DNA from 4 places in the Embleya sp. NPDC059237 genome. Region 3 is predicted to be linked to each of the others. Evidence: riboswitches for the same ligand, from Rfam matches in the RefSeq annotation. Region 3 holds a riboswitch; each other region holds the start of a gene.
What was found. Region 3 has a riboswitch for cobalamin ahead of ACFXKZ_RS36540 (ABC transporter substrate-binding protein). Riboswitches for the same ligand answer to the same signal wherever they lie in the genome.
Positions count from the first base shown of each region.

Region 1 (5,443 bases), on a different contig from region 3:
GAGTTCGTCGACCACTTCTGGGTCAACCCGTTCGGGATGTCGTTCAAGCACATCACCGTGGACGATCTGATCCTGGTCAACCACGAGGGGCAGGTCGTCGAGGGCCGATTCCACGTCAACCAGGCCGCGTTCGCGATCCACTCGCAGATCCACGCGGCCCGCCCGGACGTGGTCGCCGCGGCGCACAGCCACTCCACGCACGGACGCGCATTGTCCGCGCTCGGGATCCGGCTCGAGCCGATCACCCAGGACGTGTGTCCGTTCTACGAGGACCACGAACTCTTCGACGACTACGCGGGCGTGGTGCTCGACGCCGAGGAGGGACGGCGGATCGCCAAGACGCTCGGCTCGCGCAAGGCGCTGATCCTGCGCAACCACGGTCTGCTCACCGTCGGACAGTCGGTGGACGCGGCGGCGTGGTGGTTCATCACCATGGAGCGCTCATGCCAGGTCCAGCTGTTGGCCCAGGCGGCCGGCGAACTGCGACCGATCTCGCCGGAGAACGCGCGGCTGACCCGGGAGCAGCTCGGCAACGACACGGTGGCGTGGATCAACTACAAGCCGTTGTACGACGTGATCAGCCGCTCCGAGCCGGACCTGTTCGGAATCGACGGCCCGATGACGATCTGATCGTTTTCGGTCGATCCCGCCGATCGATGATCATTTCGCCGCCGCCCGGTCGGGCCCGCTGTCCGCCGACCGGGCGCAATCTCGGCGAGATCGGCCGTGCCGGGAGTCAACCCGCCCGGTTGCGGAAAGTACAACAGCATGTACGAACGGAGCCTTCCGCAGCGGTTCGCGCGCTCGGCCCATCCCGTCGGGCCGCGCGCCCGGGTGTGGCTGCCGACGATCGAACATCGGGTCGGCCCGTCGGTGCTGTACCGGCGGATCGGCCAGTTCGTGGTGGACGTGATCGCCTCCGCGCTGCTGCCCGGCGCGGCGATGTTCCTGTTCGTGCTGCTGCCCACCCACCCCGACGGTTCGATCCGCAGCGGTCCGCTCACCGCGACGATCACCGCCGGTGTGCTCGTGGTCGCGGTGGCGATCCTGTTCTGGTACTGGGTGCTGCGGCCCGCCGAGCACGACGGGCGCACCTGGGGCATGCAGGTGTTCGGGATCCGTGTGGTCGACGTGTCCGGCGGTCGGGCCGGGCGGCGCCAACTGGCGATCCGCTGGGTGCTGTTGTGCGTCGACGCGTTCGCGCTCGGTGTGATCGGGTTGGTCGCGGTGCTCACCAGCGAGCGGGGCCAGCGGGTCGGCGACCGGGTCGCCGGCACCCTGGTGGTCCGTGGGCGCGGCCCCGGACTGGGCTGAGGCCCCGCTTCCCTCTCGGGCAGGGGCGCCCGGTCCCACGATCGCGAGCGTGCCCCGCCCCGACGGGTCGTCGCGCGCCGCCCCGGAATGCGGCTATTGCTCCGCCGCTCCGCCCGCCTTGTGGTCTTGCGCACGGTTTGCAGATGCCACCTTGTCGCCATGTCCACTCGACCACTAGTGTCGGCTCGCCGTGGTGCTCGGGAAGCCGGTTCGATGCCGGCGCGGCCCTCGCCACTGTGATCGGGAAGTTCTCCTCCACCCCCGCGGAAACGTTGATTCGTCGCCTCGGGAAGCCACTGGGACCGCTGTCGCGGACCCGGGAAGGCGGAGCACGTGAACGCACGACCCGTCAGCCAGGAGACCGGCCACGGCGATCGTCCGTCCACGAGGTGTTGGAGAGGGACCCTTCCTCATGCATATCGCCGAGGGTTATCTGCCCTGGGAACACGCCGCCGCCTGGGGCGTCGCGTCGACCCCGTTCGTCGTCCACGGCGCCCGCGCGCTCACCCGTGAGGTGCGCGACCGGCCCGAGAACACCCTGCTGCTCGGTGCGTCCGGCGCCTTCTCGTTCGTACTGTCCGCGCTGAAGATCCCATCCGTCACCGGTAGTTGCTCGCATCCCACCGGCACCGGCCTGGGCGCCATCCTGTTCCGGCCGCCGATCATGGCGGTGCTCGGCACGATCACCCTGCTCTTCCAGGCGCTGTTGCTCGCCCACGGCGGGTTGACCACGCTCGGCGCGAACGTGTTCTCGATGGCGATCGTCGGTCCCTGGGCCGGCTACGGCGCATACCGGCTCGCCCGCTCGCTCCTGGACCGGCGCGGCGGCACCATGCCGCTGGACGTCGCGGTGTTCGCCGGCGCGTTCGTCGCGGACCTGAGCACCTACTGCGTCACCAGCGTGCAGCTCGCCCTCGCCTTCCCCGACCCGGACAGCGGATTCCCGGGCGCGCTGGCCAAGTTCGGCGGCATCTTCTCGCTCACCCAGATCCCGCTGGCGATCAGCGAGGGCCTGCTGACCGTCCTGGTCGTGCGCCTGCTGCGCCAGTCGAGTCGCGGTGACCTGGTCCGCCTCGGCGTGCTGAGCGACGCGCGGCCCGTGCGCGAGGAGGAGAAGAGCAAGTGAAGCGCTCGACGAAGATCAACCTGCTGATCGTGCTGGCCGTGGTGCTGCTCGCGGCGCTGCCCGTGGTGTTCGGCATGGGCGACGACAAGGACGAGCCGTTCACCGGCTCCGACACCCGGGCCGAGACCGCGATCACCGAAAACGACCCCGACTACAAGCCGTGGTTCAGCCCGCTGTACGAGCCGCCGTCCGGCGAGATCGAGTCCGGCCTGTTCGCACTCCAAGCCGCGCTCGGCGCGGGTGTGGTCGGGTACATGTTCGGCGTCAAGCGCACCCGCCGAAAGCTCGCGCCCGAGGCGAGCGACACCCCCGACGAGTCGGGCCCGGGCCCCGATCCGACCGCCGCGCAGGACCCGGTATCGGTCCCGGGTCGCTGACCCGTGTTGCCGATCGACGCGGCGGCGCACGCCAGTGCCTGGCGCCGTCGCCATCCGGCCGACAAGGCCGTGCTCTCCTTCGGGCTGCTCGGGTGCGCGGTGGCGCTGCCGCCGTGGCCCGGCGCGGTGCTGGTCGCGGTCACCGTGCTGACCATCGCGCTCGGCTTCGCCGAGGTGCCCGCCCAACGACTGTGGCGGGCGGCCCGTGCGCCGCTGGGATTCGCGGTGACCGGCGCGCTGACCCTGCTCGTGTCGATCCGCGCGGACGGCGTCGGCTGGGCGCCGGACGGGCCGCGCCACGCGGGCGAGTTGGTGGCCCGCTCCGGTGCGGCCGGGTTGGCGATGTTGTTGTTCGCGTTCACCACGCCGCTGTCGGACGTCCTGCCCCGGCTGACTCGGGTGGGTGTGCCGGCGGCCGTGGTGGACGTGGCGGCGGTGATGTACCGGATGTTGTTCCTGCTCTACGACACCACCGCCCGGATCAACCAGGCCCAGGCCGGGCGGCTCGGGCATCGCACCCGGCGGGCCCGGTGGCGCTCGGTCGCCGGGCTCGGGTCGGCGGTGTTCGTCCACGCCTTCGCGCGGGCCCGGCGGCTGGAGGAAGGGCTGGCCGGGCGCGGCTACGACGGGCGGTTGCGGGTGCTCGTGGACGAGGTGCCCGTCTCGCGCGGCTTCATCGCCCGGTCCGTGCTCCTCGTGGCGGCGGTCGTCGTCGCCACTCTTCTTCTGGGATCGGTGATGCCGTGATTCCGCTGCGGGTACGAGAGGTCGGCTACACCTACGAGGACGGGCCGCCGGTGCTGAGCGGGTTGTCCCTGGCCGTTCCGGCGGGCCGGGCGCTGGCCCTGCTCGGGCCGAACGGCAGCGGCAAGACCACGCTGCTGCGGCTGTTGACCGGTGGCCTGGTGCCGGGTTCGGGTCGGGTGGAGCTGCACGGCACGCCGATTCGGCACGACCGCAAGGGACTTGCCGAACTGCGCCGGGCGGTGCAGCTGGTCGTGCAGGATCCCGACGACCAGCTGTTCTCCGCGTCGGTGGCCCAGGACGTCTCGTTCGGGCCGCTGAACCTCGGGCTCGCGCCGGAGGAGGTGCGCTCGCGGGTGGCCGAGGCGTTGGCCGCGCTGGGCATCGCCGGCCTGGCCGCGCGGCCGGTGCACCTGCTGTCCTTCGGGCAGCGCAAGCGGGTCGCGATCGCCGGCGCGATCGCCATGCGGCCGCAGGTGCTGGTCCTGGACGAGCCGACGGCGGGCCTGGATCCGGCCGGTCAGGAGGCGCTGCTCGACACGCTCGCCGAGCTGCGTGCGGCCGGGACGACGGTGGTGATGGCCACCCACGACGTGGACCTGGCGCTGCGCTGGGCCGACGACGCGGCCGTGCTCGCCGACGGGCGGCTGCACACCGGGCCGGCCGCGGAGCTGCTCGCGGACACCACGCTGCTGGCCGCGGCGAGCCTGCGGCCGACCTGGGCGCACGCGGTGGCCGCGGTACTGATCGCGCACGGGGTGGCCCCGCCCGGCACGCTGCCCCGGACCCCGGCCGAACTGAGCGCCCTGGCGCCGCCCGCGCGGCCACGTACGCACTGACCGCGGCCGGGCTCAGCGTCGGCGCAGCAGCACCACCGCGCGGTCGTCGCCCACGTTGCGCCCGGCCGCCGCCACGATTCGCCGCGCCGCGTCGTGGAAGTCGTCCCGGACCAACCGCTCCGCCTCGCCCAGGAAGCGGTCGATGCCGGTGGCGATGTCCTCGCCGGGCAGTTCCACCATGCCGTCGGTGAACAACAGCAGCGCGTCGCCGTGGTCCAGTCGGCCGCGCACCCCCTCGAACGTGGCGTCGTCGAGCACGCCCAGGAGCGGACCGACCGCCTCGACCACCCGCCACCGTCCGGTCCCGGCGATCCAGTGCACGCCCGGCGGGTGGCCCGCCGACAACAACTCATACTCGCCCGACTCCAGGTCGAGCACCACGTGCACCGCCGTCGCGAAGCCCTCGGCCCATTCCTGGCGGAGCAGGTAGTCGTTGGCGGCCGGCAGGAATTTGTGCGGCGGCAACGACCCGAGCAGCCCGCCGAACGCGCCGGAGAGCATCAGCGCCCGCGTCCCCGCCGCCAGCCCCTTGCCGGAGACGTCGACGAGCACCACTTCGAGCACCCGCCCACCGGTCGAACTGCGGGCGGCGACCAGGAAGTCGCCGGAGAACGACTGCCCGCCGGCCGGTCGCAACACCACCTCGGTGTGCCACTGCGGCGGCAACACCGGCATCTCGCCCTGTGCCCGCAACCGGTCGCGCAGGTCGAACAACATCGACTCGCCGCGCGTCCACTGCACGCCCAGCCGGGTTCGCATCCGGGCCATCAGCAACACGATGCCGGCGACCGCAGCGACCACCAGGACGGAGCCGGCGGTGACCTCGTCGGGGTCGTGCACCCGATCCTCCGCGACCAGCACCCCGGCGGTCGCCGCGTAGAGCAGCAGCAGGCTGGGCATGCGCAGCACCAGGCCGCCGACCAGGATCGGTAGCACCGGTGCGGTCGCCGGGAACCAGTCGCCGTTTAGATCGGAGAGCAGCCCGCACGCGGTGACCGCGACCAGCAGACCGGCCAGCGCGAAGCGGTCGGAGGGGAATACCC
Region 1 covers NZ_JBHZAE010000007.1:289,737-295,179, reverse strand. Annotated here, with positions in the region: gene ACFXKZ_RS23580 (class II aldolase/adducin family protein) at 1-630, shown strand, start outside; gene ACFXKZ_RS23575 (RDD family protein) at 769-1,314, shown strand; cobalamin riboswitch at 1,489-1,699, shown strand; gene ACFXKZ_RS23570 (energy-coupling factor ABC transporter permease) at 1,727-2,440, shown strand; gene ACFXKZ_RS23565 (energy-coupling factor ABC transporter substrate-binding protein) at 2,437-2,817, shown strand; gene cbiQ (cobalt ECF transporter T component CbiQ) at 2,821-3,564, shown strand; gene ACFXKZ_RS23555 (energy-coupling factor ABC transporter ATP-binding protein) at 3,561-4,400, shown strand; gene ACFXKZ_RS23550 (PP2C family protein-serine/threonine phosphatase) at 4,413-5,443, opposite strand, start outside.
Region 1: linked by a shared signal. The riboswitch ahead of ACFXKZ_RS23570 (energy-coupling factor ABC transporter permease) and the one ahead of ACFXKZ_RS36540 (ABC transporter substrate-binding protein) in region 3 are both predicted to bind cobalamin.

Region 2 (5,443 bases), on a different contig from region 3:
AATCCCGGCACCGCGCCCGGCTCCGACGGGCCCGCCGAGCGGGACACCGCAGCGCTGGGCCAGGATCCGGGCCTGCTGTCCTACCTCAACGAGCGGTTGCGCAGCGGCGAGACGGTGATGTTCGCGGCGTACAGCCCGGCCGGACCGCTGTGCGTGGGCAGTTACCAGCACCTGTACGACACGACCGAGATCGTCGGTGTGGCCACCCTGCCCGCGGCCCGGCGCAGCGGCCTCGCGGCGGCGGTGACCTGGGAGTTGGCCCGGCACGCGCTGGAGGGCGGGAGCGAGACGGTGTTCCTGAGCGCGGGGGACGAGGACGTCGCGCGGGTGTACGACCGGATCGGCTTCCGCTCGGTGGGGACGGCGATGATCGCGGAGGCGCCGTGAGCCGGCGGGACGAGGCGCGGACTGCCGAGGCGGGCGCGGAGCAGGCGGGCGCGGCGGGTACGAAGACCGATGCCGCCGCGTCGATCGTGCTGCCGATCCCGCCCGGACGCAATCCCACCGCCGAGGAGTTGGCCGCCGCGCACGGTCGGAGCATCCCGGACGTGATCGCGCCGAACCTGCGGGTGCTGTTCTGCGGGATCAACCCGGGGCTCTGGTCGGGCGCCACCGGGCGGCACTTCGCCCGTCCCGGCAACCGGTTCTGGCCGGCCCTGTACGCCTCGGGCTTCACCCCGCGCCTGATCGAGCCCGCCGCGCAGCGCGAGTTGACCACGCTCGGCCTCGGCATCACCAACGTGGTGGCCCGAACCACCGCGCGCGCCGACGAGTTGACGAAGGAGGAGTACCGGGCCGGCGGCCTGGCGCTCACCGCGAAGGTACGCCGGTACCGACCGGCCTGGTTGGCGGTGCTTGGCATCGGTGCGTACCGCACCGGCTTCGGCCGCCCCAGGGCGGTGGTCGGCCGCCAGTCGGAGACGATCGACGACACCGGAATCTGGGTACTCCCCAACCCCAGCGGCCTGAACGCCCACTGGACGGCCGCGGCCCTCGCCGAAGCCTTCACCGCCCTGCGCACCACGGCCTACCCGCCCGAATAGGAGGGCCGCGCGCGCGGGGCGCCATCCGTGCCGCCCACCATGTGCGGCGGCGACCGGGGGTCGTCGTGGGCGACCCGACCCGGGGCGGGGCCGTCAATCGACCGGGTGGCATCACCCGGTTGGTGGTTACTTCGCGCCTCCTCGTGAGGTTGGGCCGGCATGAAGATCCTGCGGGCCCCGTATGGGCCGTGGCCCACCGAGACGTTCGAGACTCCCGTCTACGAGGCGTTGGTCGCCGAATGGCGCGACTCGGGCCGGGAGGTACCCCGGCCGACGGACCGACCGCAAGGCAGCCCGCCCCGACCCGCCCGCCCACCCGGACCGGGCCCGCGCACGCGTCGCCCGTGAGCCGGCCACGCGGCGCGATCCGGGCCCGGAGGCGACGCGGCTCGTCCCGACCCGAGGGCCGGAGCCGCTGATCCGCTCCGCGTGAATCGGCCGGCCGCGGCGCGATGTGCTTCTTGTCACGCGCCCTCCGACACGCCCGGCGAGGAAGGAATTTGCCGGCCGATCGGTGCGGCGGCCGACGCGCGATCCACCGTCGATCCGGTCCGCCCCCCGCCGTGCTCCCGCCGACCCCGGCCCCGTCCCACGCGGCCCGCGCAGGCCCGGTGGGGCCGGACGGGCGCCGGGGGAGCGGGCGTTCGGGGCGCTCGACGCGCGTCGCATTGCTCGCCGGTCGTACCACCCGGGCACGTCTCCGGCGAACCGTGACACGCCGGGAATCGGGACGCGACACAACACCTGGGGGTGCAACGACCACCCCGCCACTACATATATGCTCTGCGACGCAGCTGGTTCGCCCGACCGAAGTTTCCGGGAAGGCGAGGCAAGAGGGAATCCGGTGCGAGGCCGGAACTGCCCCCGCAGCGGTGAGCGGGAACGAAAGTCGTCATAGAGCGCCGGACGCCGAAAGGCGCACGGGAAGCGACGACCGCTAGGCACTCCGCGGACCACCGAGCACACGCCGTGCCCGGCGGTGCCCCGGCATGCCCGCGAGTCCGAATACCTGCCGGCTGCCCGCGCCTTCGGGCGTGGGGTCACCTGTACGTACGAGCTCGCGAGGAGAGAGCACGTGACCGTTGTGGACAGCGTGGGCGCGACCCGGATGCGGGTCGACGAGAGCCCCGAGGACCGCCTTGCCACCCTGGTGCGCACCCAGGCGCGCGATCTGCCGGAGGTCGATCCGGATCGGGTCGTCCGCCGGGTCGTCGCGGGTCTGAACGAGGGTGCGGACCGCGGCGCGGCGGCCGACCTGGCCGTGCGAACCGCCGCCGAGCTGATCGCCGAGGAGCCCGCCTACTCGCGGCTCGCCGCACGGCTGCTGGCCGGCCGGATCGCCGACGAGGCCGCCGAGGCCGGCGTCGCCTCCTTCAGCGCCGGCATCGCGCTCGGTCACCGCGAGGGCATCATCGGCGCGGAGACCGCGGCGTTCGTCGCCGCGCACGCCGCCGAGTTGGACACCGCCGTCGACGCCGACGGCGACCGCCGCTTCGAGTACTTCGGTCTGCGCACCGTCTACGACCGCTACCTGCTGCGCCACCCCGTCTCGCGCAAGGTGGTCGAGACCCCGCAGCACTTCCTGCTGCGCGTGGCGTGCGGTCTGTCCAAGGAGCCCGGCGAGGCGATCGGCTTCTACCGGCTGATGTCCTCGCTGGCCTACCTGCCCAGCTCGCCGACGTTGTTCAACTCCGGCACCGTGCACACCCAGATGTCCTCGTGCTACCTGCTCGACTCGCCCAAGGACGAGCTGGAGTCGATCTACGACATGTACGGGCGCATCGCCCGGCTGTCGAAGTTCGCCGGCGGCATCGGCGTGGCCTGGTCGCGGGTGCGTTCGCGCGGCTCGCTGATCCGGGGCACCAACGGGCACTCCAACGGCATCGTGCCGTGGTTGAAGACCCTCGACTCGTCGGTGGCCGCGGTCAACCAGGGCGGCCGGCGCAAGGGCGCGGCCTGCGTGTACCTGGAGACCTGGCACCCCGACATCCTGGAGTTCCTCGAACTGCGGGAGAACACCGGTGAGGACGCGCGTCGCGCGCACAACCTCAACCTGGCCAACTGGGTGCCGGACCTGTTCATGCGGCGCGTCGAGGAGGACGGCGTCTGGTCGCTGTTCGACCCGAACGAGCTGCCCGAGCTGCCCGACCTGTGGGGCGCCGAGTTCGACAAGGTGTACGAAGCCGCCGAGCGGGACGGCCGGTTCGTCCGGCAGATGCCCGCGCGCGACCTGTACGCCCGGATGATGCGCACGCTCGCGCAGACCGGCAACGGCTGGATGACCTTCAAGGACGCCGCCAACCGGACCTGCAACCAGGCCGCCGAGCCGGGCAACGTGGTGCACCTGTCCAACCTGTGCACCGAGATCCTGGAGGTCACCAGCGACGGCGAGACCGCCGTGTGCAACCTCGGCTCGGTCAACCTCGGCGCGCACGTGGTCGCCGGCGAGGGTATGGACTGGGACAAGCTGCGCGCCACCGTGCGCACCGCGGTGATCTTCCTCGACCGCGTGATCGACATCAACTACTACCCGACCGACCAGGCCGCCGCGTCCAACCCGCGCTGGCGCCCGGTGGGCCTGGGACTGATGGGCCTGCAGGACGTGTTCTTCACGCTGGGCCTGCCGTTCGACTCGGCCGAGGCGCGCGAGTTGTCCACGCTGATCTCCGAGGAGATCTACCTCACCGCCCTGGAGACCTCCTCGGCGCTCGCCGAGGTACACGGCCCGCACCCGGCCTACGCCGAGACGCACGCCGCGCGGGGCCGGCTCCAGCCGGACCTGTGGGAGGGCGTGTACCCGACGCAGACCAAGCGCTGGGATGCGCTGCGCACCCGCGTGGCCGCGCACGGGCTGCGCAACTCGCTGCTCGTGGCGATCGCGCCGACCGCGACCATCGCCTCCATCGCGGGCGCCTACGAGTGCATCGAGCCGCAGGTGTCCAACCTGTTCAAGCGCGAGACGCTGTCCGGCGAGTTCCTGCAGATCAACGGCTACCTGGTGCGCGAGCTCAAGGCCCGCGGCCTGTGGACCCCCGAGGTGCGCGACCGGATCAAGCGCGCCGAGGGCTCGGTTCAGGGCATCGCCGAACTCCCGGAGGACGTACGGGAGTTGTACCGCACCGCGTGGGAGCTGCCGCAGCGTGCGCTGATCGACCTGGCGGCGGCCCGCTCGCCGTACATCGACCAGTCGCAGTCGCTGAACCTGTTCATGGCCGACCCGACCATCGGCAAGCTGTCCTCGATGTACCGCTACGCGTGGTCCACCGGTCTCAAGACCACGTACTACCTGCGCTCGCGCCCCGCGACGCGGATCCAGCAGGCGACCGTGCCCGCGCAGGCGTCCGCCGCGCCGGTCGAGGAGATCTCGGACCTCGAGGTCATCGCCTGCTCGCTGGAGAACCCCGAAGCATGTGAGGCGTGCACGTGAGCCTGCTCGATCCCGGAATGAACCTCACGCTGCGCCCGATGCGGTATCCGGACTTCTACGAGAAGTACCGGGCGGCGATCCGCAACACCTGGACGGTCGAAGAGGTCGACCTGCACAGCGACCTCGCCGACCTGGACAAGCTCAGCCCGGCGGAGCGGCACCTCGTGCAGCGCCTGGTCGCGTTCTTCGCGACCGGCGACACGATCGTGGCGAACAACCTGGTGCTGAACCTGTACCGGCACATCAACTCGCCCGAGGGCCGGCTGTACCTGTCGCGGCAGCTCTTCGAAGAGGCCGTCCATGTGCAGTTCTACCTGACGCTGCTCGACACCTACATGCCCGACCACGAGGAGCGCGAGCAGGCGTTCGCCGCGGTCGAGCACATCCCGTCGATCCGGCGCAAGGCGGAGTTCTGCTTCCGCTGGATCGACTCGGCGATGGGCCTGGACCGGCTCGAATCGCGGGACGACCGGCGGCAGTTCCTGCTCAACCTGATCTGCTTCGCGGCGTGCATCGAGGGGCTGTTCTTCTACGGCGCCTTCGCCTACGTCTACTTCCTGCGCTCGCGCGGGCTGCTCAACGGCCTCGCCTCGGGGACCAACTGGGTCTTCCGCGACGAGTCCGCGCACATGGACTTCGCGTTCTCCGTGGTCGAGACGGTGCGGGCCGAGGAGCCCGACCTGTTCGACGACGAACTCGCCGAGGACGTACGGCGGATGCTGGCCGAGGCGGTGGACGCGGAGACGGCGTTCGCCGAGGACCTGCTCCAGGGCGGGGTGTCCGGGATGACCGTCGCCGACATGCGCTCCTACCTGGAGCACGTGGCCGACCGGCGGCTGGCCCAGCTGGGCATGGCGCCGGTGTACGGCTCGGCGAACCCGTTCGGCTTCATGGAACTCCAGGACGTGCAGGAGCTGTCCAACTTCTTCGAGCGGCGGGTGTCGGCCTACCAGGTCGCGGTCACCGGATCGGT
Region 2 covers NZ_JBHZAE010000004.1:390,171-395,613, reverse strand. Annotated here, with positions in the region: gene ACFXKZ_RS15840 (GNAT family N-acetyltransferase) at 1-387, shown strand, start outside; gene mug (G/U mismatch-specific DNA glycosylase) at 483-1,043, shown strand; gene ACFXKZ_RS15830 (hypothetical protein) at 1,203-1,391, shown strand; cobalamin riboswitch at 1,822-2,075, shown strand; gene ACFXKZ_RS15825 (ribonucleoside-diphosphate reductase subunit alpha) at 2,152-4,470, shown strand; gene ACFXKZ_RS15820 (ribonucleotide-diphosphate reductase subunit beta) at 4,488-5,443, shown strand, end outside.
Region 2: linked by a shared signal. The riboswitch ahead of ACFXKZ_RS15825 (ribonucleoside-diphosphate reductase subunit alpha) and the one ahead of ACFXKZ_RS36540 (ABC transporter substrate-binding protein) in region 3 are both predicted to bind cobalamin.

Region 3 (5,443 bases):
TCGGGGGTGACGAACACGGGTCGGATGGCGTCATCGGGGTTGGTCACCAACGGATAATCGGCGACAACCGCGGGCCCGTCCACCGCATTTCCCCGCCTCCGACAACAACCACCCGCCCCCGCGTCGACGAACGCACCGAGACGAATCCGACCCGGGCGGGATACGGCGGGGAGACCGCGCGCTGCGCCGGTCACCGGTCGCCGCTCGTTACGCGGCGCGTCAGGTTTCCGGGTGGGTTCTCGGCTCCTTTCGGTGGCGTGGGAGGCGGTGTGTCGTGAGTGGGCGGTCGTTGACGAGGTGCTCGGTCACGATCGCGGTCATCGTCGGCGGGTCCACGTGGCCGTACCAGACGTCGTCGGGCTGCACGCTGACCAATGGGGCCTGGTTGCAGGGGAATTGGCATCCCGTCTGGGTCACGAGGACGTCGTCGTCGCCGAGGCCGTGTTCCATGAGCCGCCGCGCCAGTGAGCGCAGGTTGTCGTCCGCGCCCTTGGCCGTGCAGCGAGGCCCGCGGCATACCAGGACCTGGTGTCGGTGGCCGGGAACCTCCTCCCAGGCCGGGGAGGTCAGGCCGGGTTCCTCGCCGGTGATCGCCTTGACGGCCGCCGCGGCGGCGGTCACGGCGGCCGCAGAGTCGGCGAGCCGCGTGGCGACGAGCACCTCGGGGCGATGGCCGGTGCGCTCCCGCCACCAATACGCCGCGATCCGCCGCAGCCAGGAGTGTCCCGGGCCGGTCGGCCCGAGACGGACCCCGATCAGGACGACGGTCTCGGTGCCCGCGTCGGCCAGTCTGGTCAACTCGGCCGACAGGGACGGCTCGCCCTGTTGCAGGAACGCCGTCGTGGCGCTCGACGGCGCGGCGGCCGCGAGCAGTTCGGTCCGGCGGTCGGCCTCCGTGACGGACATGCCGACCAGGACCGTCGCCCGACCCGAAGCGGGCTCCGCGGGGGCGCCGGCGCGGTCTTGGTTCATGACTCGATCCCCTCGGGAAGCAGGCCGTTCCATCGGATGTGCGGGCGGTGGTGCAGGGGGTGTCGCTCCACGGTCGCGTCGACGCCGTACACGTGCGCGATCGTGGCGGAGGTGAGTACCTCGGCGACGGGCCCGTGGGCCACCAGGCGGCCGTCGAGCAGCACCGCGACGTCGTGGCAGTAGGCGGCGGCCAGTTCGAGGTCGTGCAGGGCGGCGACGGTGGTGATGCCGAGTCCGCGCACGGTTTCGAGGAAGCCGAGTTGGTGACGCAGGTCGAGGTGGTTGGTGGGTTCGTCCAGCAGGAGTACTCCGGGTTCCTGCACCAGGGCGCGCGCGAGTTGCACACGTTGGCGCTCGCCGCCGGAGAGGGAGGACCAGGTCCGGTCGAGCAGTGCGTCGACGTCGGTGGCGGCGACGGCCTCGGCGAGCACGGACTGCTCGTGGGTGGTCGCCGGGCCGGGCAGTACCGGCCATCGACCGCGGTGCGGCGTGCGCCCCAGGTCGATGACCTGGCGGGCCGTCAGCGGCAGCGCGGTGTCGGCCTGCTGTTCCATGAAGGCCACCCGTCGCGCGCGGCGGCGGGCGGTGAGGGCGTACAGGTCGTCGCCGTCGAGCAGGACTCGGCCGGTCTGTGACCGGCGCAGTCCGGCCAGGGTCCGCAGCAGCGTCGTCTTGCCGGCGCCGTTGGGCCCGAGCAGGCCGGTCGTCCTGCCGGGGGCGAAGTCGAGCGTGATTTCCCTCAGCAGTGTGGCGGCGCCGACACGCGCGCCGACGTTCTCGGCCCGCAGCCGCACCGGGTTCGCGACGATCACGGCCGGTCCCCCGCCACGCGCCCGGCTGCCTGGCGCCACAGCAGCCAGGCGAAGAACGGCGCTCCCAGTCCGGCGGTGACGACGCCGACGGGGATCTCCTGGTCCGGGAGCACCGAGCGCGCCACGATGTCGCTGCCCACGAGCAGCGACGCACCCACGAGTGCGGACATGGGCAGCAGCAGGGCATGACGCGGGCCGCACACCAGGCGGACGACGTGGGGTACGACCAGACCGACGAATCCGATGACGCCGGTGTTGGCGACCAGGCACGCGGTCACCAGCGCGGCCGCGGCGACCAGGGCCCAGCGGGTGCGTTCGACGTGGACACCGACGGAACGGGCCGCGGTCTCGCCGAACGCGAACGCGTCGAGGTCCCGGGCGGCGGCGGCCATGACCACCGTGCCGACGACGGCCACCGCGGTCAGGAAGACGGCCGTGTCCCACCGCACTCCGGCCACCGAACCCAGCGTCCACTCCATGACGCCGCGGGCGGCGTTGCGGTCGCCGAGGACGAGCACGACGAACGAGGTGTACGCGCCGCACAGCTGCCCGACCGCGATGCCGGCCAGCACGGTCCGCGAGGCCGGCAGGGTCCGGCTGTGTGCCCCGGCGAGGGTCAGTACGACGAGGACGGCGAGCAGGGCGCCGACGAAGGCCGCCGCCGGGAGTGCGCCGACGACCGCGGTGCCGGAGGCTCCGACGCCGAGGACGATCACGGTGACCGCGCCGACGGCGGCGCCGTTGGAGATGCCGAGCAGGTAGGGGTCGGCCAGGTCGTTGCCGGTCAGGGTCTGCAGCACCGCGCCGCACACCGCGAGTCCCGCGCCCGTCGCGGCGGCCCCCAGGACGCGCGGCAGCCGCAGCTGCCAGACGATCCGGTCGTCGAGCGGTGTGACGTCGGCGCCGCCGAGACCGAGCCGGCGCAGGACCACCTCCGCCACGACGTGCGGCGGTTCGTGGACGGATCCCACGGCGAGGCCGAGCAGGACGGTGAGCAGCAGCAGGACCACGGCGGCGGCCAGGGCCACCGCCGCACGACCGGCTCCCGCGTGTCGGGCGACGGGGCGATCGGTCCCGGTCACGGACGCGGTGCCAGGCCGCTCAGGGCGGCCGAAACCCGGACGGCCCCGTCGGCGAGCTGCACGCCGGGGGTCGACTCGGAGAACGGCACGACCACGAACGCCCGATTTCGGACAGCCTTGAGCTTGCTCAGCACGGGGTCGTGTTCGAGGTAGTCGATCTTGGACTGTGCGGTGTCCCACCCGGCGTCCGCGACCACGATGGCGTCGGGGTCCGCCGCGACCACCTGCTCCCAACTCGCGTTCTTCCAGCCGCCGGGCAGCGTGTCGAAGACGTTGCGGGCGCCGACGGCGTCGAGCACGAGCTGGGGTCCGCCGTGGCCCGCGCCGACGTACGGGGTCTTCGTACCCGAGTCGTACCAGAGCACGTTCAGGCCCTTGCCCGCCGACTTGGCCGTGACGTCGGCAAGTTGCCGCTGCTGCGTGTCCCGGATGGCGGCGGCGCGCGGTGCGACACCGAACACCTGGGCGACGTCGCCCAATTCGTCCCACACCGCCTGGAAGGACACCGCCGCCGCCTGCTTGCCGTCGGCGCAACCCAGCGGCGACAGGTAGGTGCCGATGCCCTGGGAACCCAGTTCGTCCCGCGTGCCCGCCACCTTGTCGGTGAACGCGCTGGAGTAGGAGGCGTAGAGGAAATCCGGGCGCGCCGCGAGGAGTTTCTCCTTGGACGGGTACTTCTCGGAGAGCACCGGGACGATGTCGTAGGCCGCCTTCCATTTGGCCGGGACCACGTCGTCGAGGTACGCCGTGCCGGCCATCCGGGTTTGCAGGTCGAGCGCCAGGGCGACTTCGGTGGCGCCCTGGTTGAGGGTGACCAGCCGGGCCGGCGGCGCGGTCACGGTGGTGGTGACGCCGCACCTGCTCACGCTCACCGGCGTCGGGTGGCCGCTCCCGGCCGCCGCGGCGGGCTTGTCGGGCTCGGGCGCACCCGTACACGCGCCGAGCGCGCCGACGAGCAGGAGCGCCACGGCGGCGAGGCCGGAGCGCATGGAGCGCCCGGCACGCGGGGCGTGCGGGGGACGGATGAAACGTTCGGCGCGAAACGGGCGCGCGGAAGCGCGGAACACGTGTTCTCCAACCCTCGTGGAACATGTCGCGCCGTGGCCGGTCTCCTGGCTTCCGCATCGACGCTCCGCGGCCGGCCTTCCCGGTTGGCTCGTTCCCGATCCATCCAGTGACCCCGACCGCTTTGGGGCGGTCGGCGAGGGCCGCGGGGCTCCGCGGCTACAGTGGCGAGGGCCGCGCCGGCTTGAACCGGCTTCCCGTGCACCACGGCGGCCACAGGCTACCAAACCGCTCGTCGCGCCTGGTCGGCCCGCTCCGCCGCGCGGGTTCGGGGCGCCGTCCGAGCGACCTCCTACGCTGAGCGCTGCCGCGCCGCATCGGGTGAACGCGGCCGTCCCGGTGAGGAGTTGCGGTTCGTGATGTCGTGGGAGAGTTCGGCCGGGCTGCGTTCGGCGTTGTACGCCGCGTCTCGTCTCGTGCCCATCGCGGCGGGTGTCGCGTTGACGACGCGGCTGAGGACCGAGGTGTCGGAGGCGCTCGCCGCCGACCATGTGGCCCCGCCGGCACAGCTGATCGAGGCCGTGCTCGCGTCGGGTGACCACGCCCTGATGGCGCGACTCGCGGGCAACCGGCACCTGGACGAGGACACGGCCGTGCGGATGGCCGGCTACGGGGACCCGGACGTGGGCCTCGCGCTGTTGAGCCGGCGCTCGGACACGCGCGTGCACGAAGCGGTCTGGGCCGCGGCGGACCCCGCGTCGGCGGACTGGCACACGCGCCTCGTGGTGCCGCTCCTGAAGCACAACGGGACCCGGTTGTTGCGGTCGATGCTGCGCTCGCCCTTCCCCGACGCGGTCCGACACGCGATCTCGCGGCTCGCCCCGTATCTGCCCCCGTGGGTCGTCGTGGAGCGTGTCGTGGGCATCTGTGCCACGCACACCCGGCTCGCCGACACGCATACGGAACTTCGCGGGTTCGCGGAACTGTTCCACGACGAGGGCATGCACCACCCGGACCTGGCCGTGGTCTTCGGGGATGCCGCCCGGGCCGAGGACCCGACCGCCGTGTTGGCCGCCGCCCGAACGCGGCTCGACGGCCGGGACCGGCCGCGCGCGGACCACGACGCCTGGCTGGTCGGGCTCCGGCTCGACGATCGGGCCGACGCGCCGGCCGGCGGCGTCGACTGGGCGGCGATCCTGCGCGAGGACGACCGACTGCCCTACGACACCGATGCCCGGATCGAGCTGACACGGCACGACGGCTGCCCCGAACGGCTCGTCTTCGCGACCGTTCGCGCCGGCGTCGCGTCGACGTTCGGCACGCGCACGCACTTCGAACAGCGCGTGGGCCCGGTACCGTTCGCCGCCCTACTGGCCCCGGAAACCCCCGACAACGACCATCAACTGGCCTACCTGCTCGCCTGGGGGATCGAGAACGATCGGTTCCCCTTCGACGAGGTTCTTCGCGCCGTCACCCCCGCGGGCGCGGTCGTGGCCGCGCTCGGCAACCTGTGTCCCCGCCGCGCGGACTCCGCCGTCGGCGACCCATCGGACCACGCCGACGTCGATGATG
Region 3 covers NZ_JBHZAE010000014.1:299,683-305,125, reverse strand. Annotated here, with positions in the region: gene ACFXKZ_RS36560 (GNAT family N-acetyltransferase) at 1-47, opposite strand, end outside; gene ACFXKZ_RS36555 (ferredoxin) at 220-972, opposite strand; gene ACFXKZ_RS36550 (ABC transporter ATP-binding protein) at 969-1,784, opposite strand; gene ACFXKZ_RS36545 (FecCD family ABC transporter permease) at 1,781-2,866, opposite strand; gene ACFXKZ_RS36540 (ABC transporter substrate-binding protein) at 2,863-3,933, opposite strand; cobalamin riboswitch at 3,951-4,164, opposite strand; gene ACFXKZ_RS36535 (hypothetical protein) at 4,288-5,443, shown strand, end outside.

Region 4 (5,443 bases), on a different contig from region 3:
GACGTGATCGCCGTACGCGGCCTCGACCTGGTGTTGCCGGCCGGGCAGGTCACCGCCCTGATGGGCCGCAACGGCTCCGGCAAATCCTCGCTGCTGTGGGCCCTCCAGGGCTCCGGTCCCCGCCAGGGCGGCACCGTGGACGTGGCGGGCACCGATCCGGGCCGGGCCGAGCCGAAGCGGGCTCGCGCGCTGGTCGCTCTGGTCCCGCAGACTCCTGGCGACCTGCTCTACCTGGAGACCGTGGACGCCGAATGCGTCGAGGCGGACCGGGAATCCGGCGCCGAAGCCGGTGCGTGCCGGGCGCTGCTCGATCGCATCGCGCCGGGGATCGACGGCACCCTGCACCCGCGCGACGTCTCCGAGGGGCAGCGCCTCGCCCTGGTGCTTGCCATCCAACTGGTCGCTGCGCCACAGGTGGTGCTGCTGGACGAACCGACGCGCGGCCTCGACTACCACGCGAAGCGGCGGTTCGTCCGAGTGGTGCGCGAACTCGCCGACGCCGGGCGGGCGATCGTACTGGCCACACACGACGTCGAATTCGTCGCCCAAGTCGCCGACCGCGTGGTGGTGATGGCCGAAGGCGACATCGTCGCCGACGGTCCGACCGCCGAAGTCGTAGTCTCCTCGCCCGCGTTCGCGCCCCAGGTGGCCAAGATCCTCGCACCGGCCGAATGGCTGACCGTCACCGATGTCGGCAACGCCCTTGCGGATACGGACATCAGCGACCGGGAGTCCGCCTCCGAGGAAGGCGTCCCGACCGCACGCGACGCTCGCGCATCCGCCGCAGACAGGGAGCCCACCCGATGACGACCGTCACCGACACGCGCAAACGCACCAACGCGATCCGAATCACCCCGCGTACCGCGATCGTGCTCACCATCGCCTCGATCGCGGGCTTGGCCATGTTCCTGTGGCCGCTGTTCGCCTCCCCCTCCCCCGAATCGGCCGCGCACTCGGGCGACGCGCCGCTCATCTTCGCCGTCACCCTGCCGTTCGTGGTCGCGGTGGTGCTGGCCGAACTCACCAGCGGCGGGCTCGACTCCAAGGCGCTGGCCATGCTCGGCGTGCTCTCCGCGATCAACGCGGCACTGCGTCCGCTGGGCGCCGGCACCGCCGGGATCGAGACGGTGTTCTTCATGCTCGTCCTGGCCGGACGCGTGTTCGGCCCCGGGTTCGGATTCGTGCTCGGCTGCACCTCACTGTTCGCGTCCGCCCTGCTCACCGCCGGCGTGGGCCCGTGGTTGCCGTTTCAAATGCTGGCTTCCGCCTGGGTCGGACTCGGCGCGGGCCTGTTGCCCCGGCGGGTGCGCGGGCGGCGCGAGATCGTCATGCTCGCCTGCTACGGCGTCTTCGCCGCCTACGCGTTCGGGTTCCTCATGAACATGTGGTTCTGGCCGTTCCTCGCCGACTCCGAATCCATGGTCGGCCCGGCCTTCGTCCCCGGCGACGGCATCCTGGACAACCTGCGCCGGTTCTTCGTGTTCACCGTGCTCACCTCGACCTTCGGATGGGACACCGGCCGCGCCATCACCAACTGCCTCGCGATCGTCCTCGTCGGCCCGGCGGTGCTGGCCGCCCTACGGCGCGCATCCCGCAAGGCGGCCTTCGAGGCACCAATCGTGTTCGAACCCGCCCCGGCCGACAACGGCCTTACGCAAGTCGGCACCGCGACCACCAAGCCGACGAAGCCCGCCCCATAGCTGCGTTCCGTATGTGGCGCCTACCGCCTCTGCCTTGCGCCCACCGCCCGGAGCAGACGACACCGCAGACATTCGGGATCCCCGCATTCGTCCTGCATCGACTCCGGATCCTTCCCATCCCCCGTATGTTTCAGTTCCCGAGCGATCGACAGCAGATGTCGGTGCGGGCATGCGATCGGGACGGCGGGCGGCTGGGCAACCGCTCGGCGTTCTCGGCGAGTTCGCCCAAGGGCGCCGGGTCTGCGAAGCGGCCGAGGACGTCGGCCGGCGTCCCGGTGGCCAACGCCTCGATCACCGCGTCCAGGCGGTGCGAGGGCACGAAGTGGTCGGCGAGGCCGCAGGCGATCGCGTCGCCCGCGCCGATGGCGGAGCCGGTCAGCGTCAGGGGCGTACCCGACTCGCCGGGGGCTCGGGCGAGCAGGTCGGTGCCGCCGACGTCGGGGACGAAGCCGATGCCGGTCTCGGGCATGGCGATCGTCGAGCGCTCGGTGACGATGCGCACCTTCCCATGCGCGGAGATGCCGACGCCGCCGCCCATCACGATGCCGTCCATGACGGCGACGTAGGTCTTGGGGTAGCGGGCGATGCGGGCGTTGAGCCTTGCCACCCGGCCGCGGCGGCGGCCGGGTGGCAAGTCCGGGAACGCAATTCGGGTTGTCTCCCGAGCGAGTCGTTCGTGCCGCCACACCTGCGAGAACCGGTGCGATATCGGCCGGCGGAACGGTGGCGGCGCGATGTCAGCGGTTGCGGCCGGGACTCCACAGCACGTCGCCGCGCCCGCCGTCGTTGGCCAACCGTGCGAGAATGAACAGCAGGTCCGACAAACGGTTCAGATAGCGGACGCACACCGGGTTCACCGTTGCCGCCTCCCCGCCGGACAACTCCGTGTCCGTCTCGATCAGCGCCCACGCCGAGCGCTCCGCCCGGCGGGCGGCCGTCCGCGCCGTGTGCAGGAGCGCCGCGCCGGGCGTACCGCCCGGCAGTACGAACGACCGCAAGGGCTCGAGCCGTTCGTTGAACGTGTCGCACAAACGCTCGAGCCGGGATACGTCCTCGTCCCGGACCCGCAGGCGCTCGTCCCCGTCGCGGATCGGAGCGCACAGGTCCGCGCCCACGTCGAACAGGTCGTGCCGGATGCCTTCCAGGACGTTCCGCAGCTCCGCGTCCAGGCAACCCAGCGCCAGCGCCACACCGATGGCGGCGTTGGTCTCGTCGGTGTCGGCATAGGCAACGATCCGAGGATCGGTCTTACGGACACGGGAGTTGTCGCCCAACGCGGTCGTACCCGCGTCGCCCGTGCGAGTGTAGATACGGCTCAGCACCACAGACATGGCGAACCACCGGCCTCTCTCGGGGAAATCCGCCCCGGTTGTATCGAGGTGGCGACGACGTGAGTCTCCTGGCTCTCGGATCAACACTTCCCCCGGCCTTCCAACCCCGAAGCGGGGCCGTGGCCTTGACGGGAGTCGCTCCCCGATCACAGTGGCGGGACCGCACCGGAATCACACCGGTTTCCTCGGCTTCGCCGTCGCACAGCAGGCCATAGCATGACACGCGGCCCTCGCCGGCACCAGACCCGACCCGGGACCTCCTGCCACGGGCAACCGCACTCCTGCTCGACCGGGGCGCACCACACACGTGCAGCGTTTCCGAGACGGCGCCACCCACCAACACACGGGCCGCGCCTGACACCGCTCGGTCGCTGAGCTGCTTCCTCGGGCCCGCCCCCACACCGACCCCGGTCAAGAGGCGGCGTGTGACTACTGAAGCCTCAAGGAGGATTTCCGGATTCCGTGTCGGATCCATCCTTCAGGTGCCGGCGATCTTGTTGGCCGGAAAGAGAGTTCCTTCCGGAGTGAGCGATCCGTAGAGTGCGGGATCTGCAGGTCTGAGCAGTCGACGTACCGATTCCGGGCGTCTTCATCTGTTTCGATCGTCTTGTGTGACGACTCGCAGTAGCTCCGACGACGGGGGAAGTCCGGTGTGAATCCGGCGCTGACCCGCAGCGGTGATCCGTCCCTCCCGACGGCGAGCCCGAATGCCCGTCGCCGCAGTGTTCGTCTCCCATCCCCGTCGTGGTCCGCGGGACGGAGCCCCAGCGACCCGTGCGTCGGGACGGTGCCGCCGTCGGTGTGCCCGCTCGGCCGCCGGGTCTCCCGGGTCCGCCGTGCCATGGGCCCGGAAAGGCACCGTGATGACGCTCACCCGACCCGGACGCCGGATCGCCGCGCTGTTCGGCGGACTGGCCCTCGCCGGTACGGCCGCCCTGATCCCGTCCACCGCCGTGGCGGCTCCACCGACGACCGACACGACGCCCCAGGCAAACGTGTCCATACTCTCCGGCAACCGCACCCAGGCCGCGGCGGGATGGCTGGCCCGGCAACTCGTCGACGGCGAACGCTTCGAGACCACCTTCGACGGAGTGACCTACCCCGACCAGGGCCTGACGATCGACGCGATCTTCGCATTCGCCGCAGCCGGGGTCGCCGACGACAACGGAGCCAAGGCCACCACGTGGCTCGCCCGCCCGGAGATCCTGTCGGGGTACATCGGCGACGGCACCACCAACGCCTACGCCGGAGCCACCGCCAAGATCCTCCTCGCCGCCGAGGTGCGCGGTGTCGACCCCACCTCGTTCGGCGGCGTGGACCTCCCGGCCCGACTGCTCTCGTTGCAAAAGCCTTCCGGCCGCTTCACCGACACCTCGCCGTGGGGCGACTACAGCAACGCCTTCAGCCAGTCCCTCGCGCTCCTGGCGCTCGACCGCACTGCGGCCGGCGCCCCCGCCGCCGCGGTGGACTTCCTGGCCGACGCACACTGCGCCGACGGCGGATTCCCCCTCGACTACGGTCTGTCCACCTGCACCAGCGACGCCGACTCGACCGCGATGAGCGTGCAGGCGCTGGCCGCCACCGGGCGCCACCAGGAAGCGGCCGCCGGACTGAACTGGCTCGCCTCACACCAGCTTTCCGACGGCGGCTTCGGTACGGTGGGCGCCACCACCTCGAACGCCAACAGCACCGGCCTGGCCGCCCAGGCCCTGCTCTCGTCCTGGCGCGTGATACCGGGCCTGACCGCCCGGCACTTCCTGACCGAACGTCAGGTCGGTTGCTCGGCATCCACGGCCACGCGAGGCGCGATCGCCTACGACACCGGCGGGTACAACCCCGCCACCGCCACCAGGGCCACCGCTCAGGCGGTTCTCGGCCTGGCCGGCGCCGGCTTCGCCGACCTGAGCAGCGCGGGCGCTCATCGGAACGCCCCCACACTGCACTGCCCCACCACACCCTGACCGGACGAGCCAGCGGCCACCGTCGACACGGTAGCCGCTGCCTCGACAGGTGCGGGTGTCGGTCCCGGGGGCCCTCCTGCCGAGGCGGCAAGCATGTCGCGACAACAGCACCCCTCTCAGGGCCCTCTCACGCATTGGGAATCACGCGGCATCGAAAATCCCCATGACACTCGGACAGGAGAGCGTCCAGCCCAAGGTTTCTGCACCGACGGGCACGGCAGGAACGCCCGTTCGAGCACTGGGGGTCAAGGGGCACGACGGTGTTCAAGAGGCGCCGGCCAGGGCAAAAGCCCAGGTCGGCGCCTCTTGCAGATTTCGACCACCTTCCATGGGCACGCACAACACTCACTGCGTCGCCGACACGCGTGGCGACACGGTCGGTGGCGGTGAACCGATTGGTCGGCGCCTGGCACAATGGTTCGGGAACGGGTTCGAAGGCGCTTGGGCGCGC
Region 4 covers NZ_JBHZAE010000004.1:276,624-282,066, forward strand. Annotated here, with positions in the region: gene ACFXKZ_RS15260 (ABC transporter ATP-binding protein) at 1-807, shown strand, start outside; gene ACFXKZ_RS15265 (ECF transporter S component) at 804-1,700, shown strand; partial or broken gene ACFXKZ_RS15270 (enoyl-CoA hydratase/isomerase family protein) at 1,915-2,301, opposite strand; gene ACFXKZ_RS15275 (cob(I)yrinic acid a,c-diamide adenosyltransferase) at 2,438-3,031, opposite strand; cobalamin riboswitch at 3,072-3,253, opposite strand; cobalamin riboswitch at 3,630-3,765, shown strand; gene ACFXKZ_RS15280 (peptidase) at 3,895-4,992, shown strand.
Region 4: linked by a shared signal. The riboswitch ahead of ACFXKZ_RS15275 (cob(I)yrinic acid a,c-diamide adenosyltransferase) and the one ahead of ACFXKZ_RS36540 (ABC transporter substrate-binding protein) in region 3 are both predicted to bind cobalamin.